3 regions of the Chryseobacterium sp. WX genome follow, and region 2 is predicted to be linked to each of the others. Evidence: riboswitches for the same ligand, from Rfam matches in the RefSeq annotation. Region 2 holds a riboswitch; each other region holds the start of a gene.
What was found. A riboswitch is a leader RNA that binds a small molecule or an ion and turns the genes downstream of it on or off. The one in region 2 is predicted to bind thiamine pyrophosphate.
Positions count from the first base shown of each region.

Region 1: another riboswitch for thiamine pyrophosphate. It lies ahead of thiS (sulfur carrier protein ThiS); the one in region 2 lies ahead of pnuC (nicotinamide riboside transporter PnuC).
Region 3: another riboswitch for thiamine pyrophosphate. It lies ahead of PZ898_RS13500 (outer membrane beta-barrel protein); the one in region 2 lies ahead of pnuC (nicotinamide riboside transporter PnuC).

Region 1 is NZ_CP120710.1:3,024,579-3,027,862, reverse strand. It holds gene panB (3-methyl-2-oxobutanoate hydroxymethyltransferase) at 1-664, shown strand, start outside; gene PZ898_RS13590 (hypothetical protein) at 668-982, shown strand; gene PZ898_RS13585 (RluA family pseudouridine synthase) at 994-1,671, shown strand; TPP riboswitch at 1,788-1,884, shown strand; gene thiS (sulfur carrier protein ThiS) at 1,942-2,148, shown strand; gene thiC (phosphomethylpyrimidine synthase ThiC) at 2,173-3,284, shown strand, end outside.
Region 2 is NZ_CP120710.1:519,345-522,628, reverse strand. It holds gene PZ898_RS02340 (hypothetical protein) at 401-1,432, opposite strand; gene pnuC (nicotinamide riboside transporter PnuC) at 1,419-2,015, opposite strand; TPP riboswitch at 2,041-2,147, opposite strand; gene PZ898_RS02330 (PA2169 family four-helix-bundle protein) at 2,269-2,727, shown strand; gene PZ898_RS02325 (DUF4142 domain-containing protein) at 2,850-3,284, opposite strand, start outside.
Region 3 is NZ_CP120710.1:3,003,546-3,006,829, reverse strand. It holds gene PZ898_RS13510 (bifunctional aconitate hydratase 2/2-methylisocitrate dehydratase) at 1-416, opposite strand, end outside; gene PZ898_RS13505 (WG repeat-containing protein) at 704-1,474, shown strand; TPP riboswitch at 1,642-1,731, shown strand; gene PZ898_RS13500 (outer membrane beta-barrel protein) at 1,834-3,284, shown strand, end outside.

The sequences.
Region 1 (3,284 bases), 2.5 Mb from region 2:
CTCTGCAGCGAATGTAATGGCTGGTTTCGAAACTACATTACCCATTACGCTGGATCAAATGATTTATCATGCTCAAAGTGTGGTAAGAGGAACCGACAGAGCTTTGGTGGTAGCGGATTTACCTTTTGGAACTTATCAGAGTAATCCTGAAAAAGCACTGGAGTCTGCGGTAAGAATGATGAAGGAAGGAGGGGCGCATGCTGTAAAAATTGAAGGTGGAAAAGAAATTTCCAAGTCTATCAAAAAAATTATCAATGCCGGAATTCCTGTAATGGGACATTTGGGATTAACGCCACAGTCCATTTATAAATTCGGAACGTATAAAGTAAGAGCTAAAGAAGAAGCAGAAGCTGAAAAACTGATTGCTGATGCTCAGCTTTTGGAAGAACTTGGCTGTTTTTCTATTGTGTTGGAAAAAATTCCTGCGGATTTAGCCAAGAAAGTAACTGAAAGTATTTCTATTCCTACCATCGGAATCGGTGCTGGCGCAGATTGTGACGGACAGGTTTTGGTGTATCATGATATGGTGGGAATGAACAAAGGTTTCAGCCCGAAATTCTTAAGAAGATACCTTGACCTTTACACAGAAATTACAGGAGCCGTTTCTCAATATGTGAAAGATGTGAAAAATGTAGAATTTCCAAACGAAAACGAAAGTTATTAATCCATGCAGAACCAACAATCTATTCAGGGAATATTATCTATTGCAGCTTTGATTTGTCTGGCCGTGGGATGGTTTAATTTATTTTCCCCGGAAATTAATCATTTGCTTTCAAGAAAAGTATTTTATGTTCTGATTGGAGCAAGCTTTTTTATTCAGGCTCCATTGCTTACCAATAAGAATTTTGTTTATGCCATGTATGCTGCAGCGGCTATCTGTGTATTCGGAGCGTTTATTCCGGAAGGCTCAAAACTTTCAGCTGTTAAAACAGTAGGCCTTCTGGCAGGGATTATCCTGTCTTTATCCAACAGAAGAAGATAGACGGAACAAGTATGAAGGAGCAGATTATATATGAAGACAACCATCTTCTGGTGATTAATAAAAAGGTGGGTCAGCTTGTACAAGGCGATAAGACCGGCGATGAATCACTATTAGAATCCATCAAGAACTTTATAAAAATAAGAGATGCTAAGCCGGGAAATGTTTTTCTCGGCTTGGTTCATCGTATAGACCGCCCAACTTCAGGACTGGTGATCTATGCAAAAACTTCCAAAGCACTTTCTCGTCTTACGCAGATGGTGAAAAACCGTGAAGTGAAAAAAACATATTGGGCAGTTGTAGGAAAAGAAATGATCCCGCAAAGCCAGAGACTGGTGCATTATTTAAAGAAAAATGAAAAAAATAATAAGGCTATTGTCTTTCCGAAAGCTACTGAAGGGGTGAAAGAAGCTATTCTTACCTATCATGTGATCAAAACACTGGATAATTATCTCCTTCTTGAAATTGATCTTGAAACCGGAAGGCATCATCAGATCAGAGCACAGCTGTCCAAGACCGGAGTTCCGATTAAGGGTGATCTGAAATACGGAGCACCACGTTCCAATCCTGATGGAGGAATCAATCTTCACGCCAGAAAGCTGGAGTTTATTCATCCTGTTACCAAAGAAAATATTGAAATAACAGCTCCCGTGCCGCAGAATGATGCGATCTGGAGAGCTTGTGAGGAATAACTAAAGATTTTTAGTTAATTAAAGGCAAACATAAAAGTCCGTCTCAATTTTGAGATGGACTTTTTCTATATTATCATTTCAGATTTTGCGCATTCTAAAAAAATGTCTAACTTCGTTCCCAACTTTAGGGGTGTCTGTTACCAACAGACTGAGACTTTACCCTTTGAACCTGATCTGGATCATACCAGCGTAGGGAAAAGTAGATGACTTTTGCTGTACATTCTATTGTACAATAATGGCCATTCCTAAAGTATATTTAATTTATTAGGAATGGAACTTATAATCAACCACACCCGAAAAACATTTGATGTACTTCCTGCAAACCTGGAAGCATTACTGACTATTGAGTTACCCGGAAAGAAAAAAGGTATTGCTGTAGCGCTCAACAACCGAATTATTCCGCTGTCAGTCTGGGCGGAAACCATGCTAAACAATAACGATTCAGTGTTAATCATTACTGCCACTCAGGGCGGTTAATTCTCATATTTAATACCAATACTTATGGCTCACTCCATTACATGTTCGCCATTTCCGAACTCAAAGAAAATCTATGTTGAAGGAAAATTACATCCTATCAATGTAGCCATGCGTGAAATACAGCTTAGCCCCACTAAATTGACCAATGGCGGCTTTGAACATAATGTTCCGGTAACCATTTATGACACTTCGGGGCCTTATACCGATGAAAATGCAGTCATTGACATTCAGAAAGGGCTTCCAAGAATCAGAGAACAATGGATTCTGGATAGAAATGATGTGAATATCTTACACGGAATTACATCTGAATACGGCAAAGCGCGTTTGGCAGATCCTCGTCTTGATGAATTGAGGTTTTCCTATGATCATAAACCTAAAGTTGCACAGCAAGGAAAAGAAGTTACACAGCTTTACTATGCCAAACAGGGAATCATTACTCCGGAAATGGAGTATGTTGCCATCAGAGAAAATCAAAGAATAGAGCAGCTTGAATCCGTATCAAAAGAAATGGCTTTTCAGCATGCCGGACAAAGCTTTGGGGCGAATACTCCCAAAAGTAAAATCACCCCGGAATTTGTAAGAGACGAAATTGCTGCCGGAAGAGCTATTATTCCCAATAACATCAACCATCCGGAAAGCGAGCCGATGATTATCGGGAGAAATTTCCTGGTAAAGATCAATGCGAATATCGGAAACAGTGCCGTTTCATCCAGTATTGAAGAAGAAGTGGAAAAAGCAGTATGGGCCTGCCGATGGGGAGCAGATACCATTATGGACCTTTCAACCGGTAAAAATATTCACGAAACAAGAGAATGGATCATCAGAAATAGTCCGGTTCCGATTGGTACCGTTCCAATCTATCAGGCATTGGAAAAAGTAAAAGGTGTTCCTGAAGATCTTACATGGGAAATCTTCAGAGATACTTTGATTGAACAGGCTGAACAGGGAGTTTCTTATTTTACCATCCACGCAGGAGTTTTACTAAGATATATTCATCTGACAGCCAACAGAGTAACCGGAATTGTATCCAGAGGAGGATCGATTATGGCAAAATGGTGCTTATTTCATCATAAAGAAAGTTTCCTGTATACCCATTTTGAGGAGATTTGTGAAATCATGAAGAAATACGACGTAGC
Region 2 (3,284 bases):
TTTGTAGGTTTTTTTTGTAAAAAGGAATGGTATAGTTTTCAAAGATTTTTAGTTCCACTTTTAATAACCTTTAAATGTTGCATTGTGTTAGAGCAAAGTTATGGACTCTTTTCTATAGAGATGCTTATCAATTAAAGTGGAAAGATATAAAGGAAGGTCATGATGAAGGTCTATGGATTATGAACAGTAGACATAAATCTAATTCACAAATGGATATTTCTCTGTTACCGAAGGTTATTGAATTTTTTTTAATTAAAAGAAATCGCAGATATATACGAAATACCAAATAATCTCAATACCCATAAATTTTTATTCTTTTTCTCCAAAATTGTATTTAAAATATTTTGATCTGAAATAGATCAGTATTAGATAAAAAGTTTATTAACAAAGAATTTTCTACTCAAAAAGAAAAGTCCAAATCATCAGCAGAAGGTCTGAAATTAGAATGCATCGCAGCTGTAAAATAATCACAGAACACCTGATAAACTTCAGAATTAATATCCGTAGCCCGGATTCCCAGCTGTGTATAACTAGTAAGTATCTGATGGGATAATCTTTGAACCAGCTCTACTCCATATTGGTGGATTTCGTTTTGATATCCTTCAGAAATATCTTTGTGATCACCGAGTATATTTTCTACTTCTCCGGCAATTTGCAATACTTTTTCCAAATGCTTTTCAACAGCCTCTGCGAAACTTTTGAAATGGATCTCAGGACGAATATATTCTGCTTCTTCAATAAAATGAGAAGCCATTCCCAAATAGTTGACCAACAGTGTCAAATCTGCAAAAATCCGAAAAGGAATAGTGTCCAGAATATCATTGGTGAAAAAAGTATCGTAAACAAAACTATAGTCTTCATTAACGAGCACATTTTCAACAATGAATGAATAGGTGCCACTAGCCTTCATTCCCATAGATTTCCAGTTGGGAATAACCTCAGCGTGTTCTTTCGAAATAATAAATGATCGAATTATTCCATTGCCATGACCATCCATTAAAGGTTTTCCGTTTTCTGTAATTTTTGCATTCAATGTAAAATGGGTAAGATGAGGTGCTCCTGTTGCAAAATTCCATGAACCGTTGATCAGATAGTGGCTGTTGTCTATTTTTTCTGCAGTTCCTCCCACCATTCCGCTGCCACCAAAGCAGGTTTCAGAATGGGCGAACAGTAATTGAGCAATTTCAGGCTTGATATTTCTGGAAAAATAATTGGCTCCGGAACAAAGTGTCAGCATCCAGCCAAAGCTTCCATCGGTTTCTGCACAGCCAAATAAAGCGTTAAGTCCTTCTTCAAAACGATAGCCGAGTCCTCCATATTTTTTGGGAACCCATATTTTAAGCAGTTTTTCTTCATGAATATGCTGCATTACTTTATCAGAAATTACAGGGGCTCCATGAAGTTCCCGTCTGATCTCTTTAGTACTCAGCATTAGCTTTCGATTTAATAATTTTTTGCCACTCTATATATCCGGAAATGGCTACTAAAAATAAGAATGACGTCAAAACAGCATAGAGATACAATTCTTTATGAATCATTAAAGGAATAGAAATGATATTACTGACATTGAGTATCACCCAGTTTTCAATTTTCCGTCTCGCCATCAGCCACATTCCCGCCCAGGCAAAAGCACTCACCAGAGAATCCCAGATCGGAACATCCGAGTCTGTAAAATGGGTCAGAAAAGACCAGAATAAGATAAAAGTTCCCAGAACAATTCCTCCCGTAATCCATTTTTCTGTGGTAGTGGTAACAGAGATTTCCATTTCTGATTTCTGCTTTCCGAATTTCCAATATAACCATCCATAGATGCTCATGATCAGATAATAAAGATTTAAGGTAAATTCAGCGTACAGCTTGGAAGTAAGCATCACATACAGCGTAAGCAGAATCCCTGCAATTCCGAAAAGATAGTTGTTGACATTGTTTTTACGGGCCAGTAAAACCTGAATGACTGAAAATAAGACTCCGAACCATTCCGGTAAGGTAATTTGTTTTAAAATGTCCTGCATCATATTAATTATTAGAAATCAAATGATGAGATGATCAGTAAGCAATCCCTACACCGGCATTATCCGGATCAGGTGTGGAAATACATTCCTGGGTATCATCTCAGCCACTGTTTTGTAGCACCCCATTGTTCGGCAAAGGTGCAGCTTTTTGTTGAAAAAAGAAAGGACTTTGGTTTTTTATTTACAGGATATGATCACGATTATAAAGAGTCGATGAGGTAAATTATAATTTTATGGATAACTAAAAATTTATATTATGGACAATCAAGAAATATCAGTACTTAATGACTTACTTCACATTACCAACGACAGAAAGGAAGGCTTTGAAAAAGTTGAGGGAAAAGTATGGGAAATGTATCCGGATGTAAAAGATGAGTACGAACATATGATTTCGCAGTCGAAAATCATGAAAAATGAACTGATCAACCTCATCACAGAAAAGCAAGGCACTCCGGAGGACTCAACGTCCATGGCAGGAGCTGTTCACAGAACTTGGATTGACATTAAAAATTCTTTTACCATGGGAAATCTCATAGAATCTACATTAGAAAATGTGGTATTTGGCGAAAAAGCAGCTATTGAAGCTTATCAAAATGCCCTGGACACAGGTGAGCTCAGCCCAAAAAGTACTGAGATTGTGTCTGAACAGCTTCGTATCCTTAAAGATTCTTACAGACAATTCAAGAAAATTGAAGAATATAAAAAGAAAGAATAATCAAAAAACTCCTCTTAAAAAGAGGAGCTTACTATAATCAAGAACAAAATAATATTTAATCAATTCAAAATTATTAAATATTGTATGCTCATACTTATGATGCAGGTCATAAAAACTCAATATTATTTGACCGCATTTTTAGCTTTTTCCGATTCCTGCAAATGATGTTCAAGTGTCGGAAGGGTTTTCGCTGCGAAAGATTTTAATGAGGCTTCTGTTCCTTCTGACACCTCTTTTTTGAATGCTTCTACATCTTCCTTGTGGTCACTGACCATTAAATCTGTATATTTTTTGTCAAAGTCTTTACCTTTCTTAGCTTTCAGGTCATCATACATCTTCTGCTTTTCGACATCCAGACTTGTGGGTAAGGTATACCCTATTCCTGATGCCCAATTCTTAAGCTCGTCGTTCGCTTTGGAATGATCGGTTACCATCATTGCTCCCAAAGATTTTACCACTGAGTTTTCAGCGTTTGTTGCGGCCAGTTTTCCCATCATTACCTCCATCAGTCCTCCTATGGCTGCAGCATCTGCAAACTTTTTGTCCTGATCACTGAG
Region 3 (3,284 bases), 2.5 Mb from region 2:
TTCAGACGGTTCGTATCTGCTTCATAAAGGAAAACCTGAGTTTTAAGAACGTTGGCAGCTTCTTTGGCAATCGCTGCATCATTACCTAAAGCAAGGTCCAGCAGCACCTCAATAGAAGGTCCGCCTTTCATATGAGATAATAATTCAAAGGCAAATGCCGGGGAAATTTCTTCTACTACGGATTCACCCAGAATAATTTCTTTTAAAAATTTTGCTTTTACTCCCGCTGCACTTGTTGTTCCGGGTAGTGTGTTATAAATGAAAAATTTAAGAGAGTCCGGTCGGTCAGCATTACCTGAATCTTTAATTTGTGCAATGATTTCGCTTAGTAATTCAGCACCATCAATTGGCTTTGGATGAAGCCCCTGGGTTTTTCTTTCTTCAATCTCTTTGATGTAATCCTTATAAATACTCATAATAGAAGGTCTTTCAAAATTAAAGGTAGGCCTGCTTTTTCTTTACCGGGGTGTATAAATACAATTAATGACATTTTGAGTTCTCGCATTTTGATGCAACATTAACCGAATAAAGTCAGCATAATCTACACTTTTTCAAAAGTTTTTTAAAATTATCAAACATTTCAAAATGTTTCCAAAATTACGAAATTTTACAATTTTATAAGAATGAAATTATTTAGATTCTTTATAAATATGAATTTTATAATATCTATTTTTGGTCGTATTTTTGTAATCAAATGGAGAATATGAAAAATATCCTGAATGTTTTATGTGTTTTTATTTCGATTTTCGTTTTCTCACAGACCCGATCTGTGAAGAAAATCCCTGCGAAGAAAGGACCGAAAACCACGGCTAAAAAAGCAGCTTCAGCCAGCAAACCTAATGCTGATCTGGTGGTGATCAACAAAGATCTTCCTGTTTTGATTCCTAAGAAAAAAGGAGATCAGTTCGGGTATGTCAATCAGAACGGGAAATTTATTATCCAGCCGGAATATCATATTGCCGTATTTTTTTATGAAGACTGCAACCTTCTGAATTCTCCTAATGAAAAAGTGAGAAAATTTGGAACAAAAGACTATGCTACGGTAGAGAAAAATATGATTTCTTACCGTATAGATAAGTCTGGGAAGCGAGTCTATCAGTTTAAAGATACCGATTTTGGAAAATGTAAATTTGAAGAATATAAACAACAGTTATTCCAGGCTTATATCCTGAATGGTTTTTACGGAATCATTGAAAAATCAAAATTTGTAAATGCCGCAGATTACAGACAATATCAGATTTATCCTCAATATCAGTATCTGTTCATTCTTGAAGGGGATGATGTAGCTAATCCAATGATTGTTGCTTCCAATAATGATAAATTTGGAATCATTGATGTTAACAATAAAGTTATTATTCCGTTTGAATATTCCAATATTAAAAGAAATTTCAGCTGGAAACTCGGTAAGATGTTTGAAGTGACAAAAGATGGTTCCAATTACTATTACATAGACGCCAACAACAAAACTTACTAAATAATTATAAATGATGAATGATGAATGATGAATGATTCATTTTATAACTCCTATTTTTCATAGTGTTTTTTCCATTCTGTAACTATTTATTTACCACGTAATCTGATATTCAAAAGCCCGCATCTCGTAACCCGATCGCAGTTCATATATTTTTTGTAATTTTGCGGTTGAAATAAAGGGGTGCTTTAACAGGCTGAGATTATACCCAATGAACCTGGAACAGGTAATGCTGTTTAGGGAATTGAAAATGTACCAATGAAACAGTATAACAATATACCAATTGCTAGACTGTTAAATTAATAAAATTGTTACATTATTGCTCAACCCCTTTTATTCATTAAATGTTAAAGATTTATAGAATGAAAGGATTATTTTTTTTAGGGCTTAGTGTAGGCTCAGTAGCTTTTATACAGGCTCAGAATAAAGATTCCCTAAAGGTGAGGGAAATTGAAGCAGTCAACTTTACCAAAAGGCTTCCGGTAGCAAAGGAAATCATCAATGTACAGAAAGATCTGGACAGTAAGAATCTGGGACAGGATCTTCCTATTCTTTTGAAAAATCAAACTTCCATTATTTCGACGTCAGATGCCGGAAACGGGGTAGGATATACAGGTTTCCGAATTCGTGGTGTTTCGGGAAGTGCCATCAATGTCATGATGAACGGTGTTCCATACAACGACTCTGAAAGTCAGGGAACCTTTTTTGTCAACGTTCCGGATTTGACAAGTTCTGCCTCACAGATTGTCATTCAGAGAGGAGTAGGAACTTCCAATAACGGGGTTTCTGCCTTCGGAGCAAGTATTAACGTACTTTCTAAGGATCCTGAAGAGAAATTTTATTTTAAAACGGATGACAGCTACGGATCATTTAATACTTATAAATATTCAGCAGAAATTGGCTCAGGGAAATTCTGGAAAAACCGACTTTCTGTGATGGGAAGATATACTCATATTCATTCTGACGGATACATCGACAGAGCTTCATCCAACTTACATTCTTATAATTTCACTGCCTTATTTGAAGAAGGAAACACGAAATTACGTTTAATGGCTTTTGGTGGAAAAGAGAAAACATATCAGGCATGGAACGGGATTGATCGTAAAACCTGGGAGACTGATCCTAAATTCAATATTTCAGGAGCCATTTATGATGCCAACTGGGAGAATATTGTAAGTTTCTATGATAATGAAACGGATAACTACAGACAGAACCATTATCAGTTGCTTTGGGAACAGAAATTCAACGACCGCTGGAATCTGGAAACCACGTTCCACTATACAAAAGGAAAGGGATATTATGAAAACTACAAGCAGGGAGATCCTTTTTCAAGATATAACCTTCCCAATATAACAGAAGGAGGAGAAACGATAAAAGCTTCAGACTTTATCAGAAAAAAATGGCTGAATAACGATTTCTACGGAATGGTTTCTACATTGTACGGAAAGTTTGAAAATTTAGATTTGAACTTTGGTGCTGTGGTCAATCAGTATTACGGAAGACACTATGGAAATGTAACAGGAGTATTTTTTCCTCAGATTGATGAAAGCGAATATTACAGAAATCGCTCTGTAAAGAATGAGGTGTCTGGTTTTGCAAAAGCTTTATTAAGATTGAATAATTTTGAATTCTTTGGTGATTTGCAGCTCAGAAAAATAAATTACAACACAAAGATTCTGACGGCTGGTGATGGTGAAGGAGCAGATTTAAGTAAAAACTGGCTGTTTTTTAATCCAAAAGCCGGAGTAAATTACAGAATTGACGGAGGTAAAATATTCCTTTCTTACGCCCACGCCCATCGTGAACCCAACAG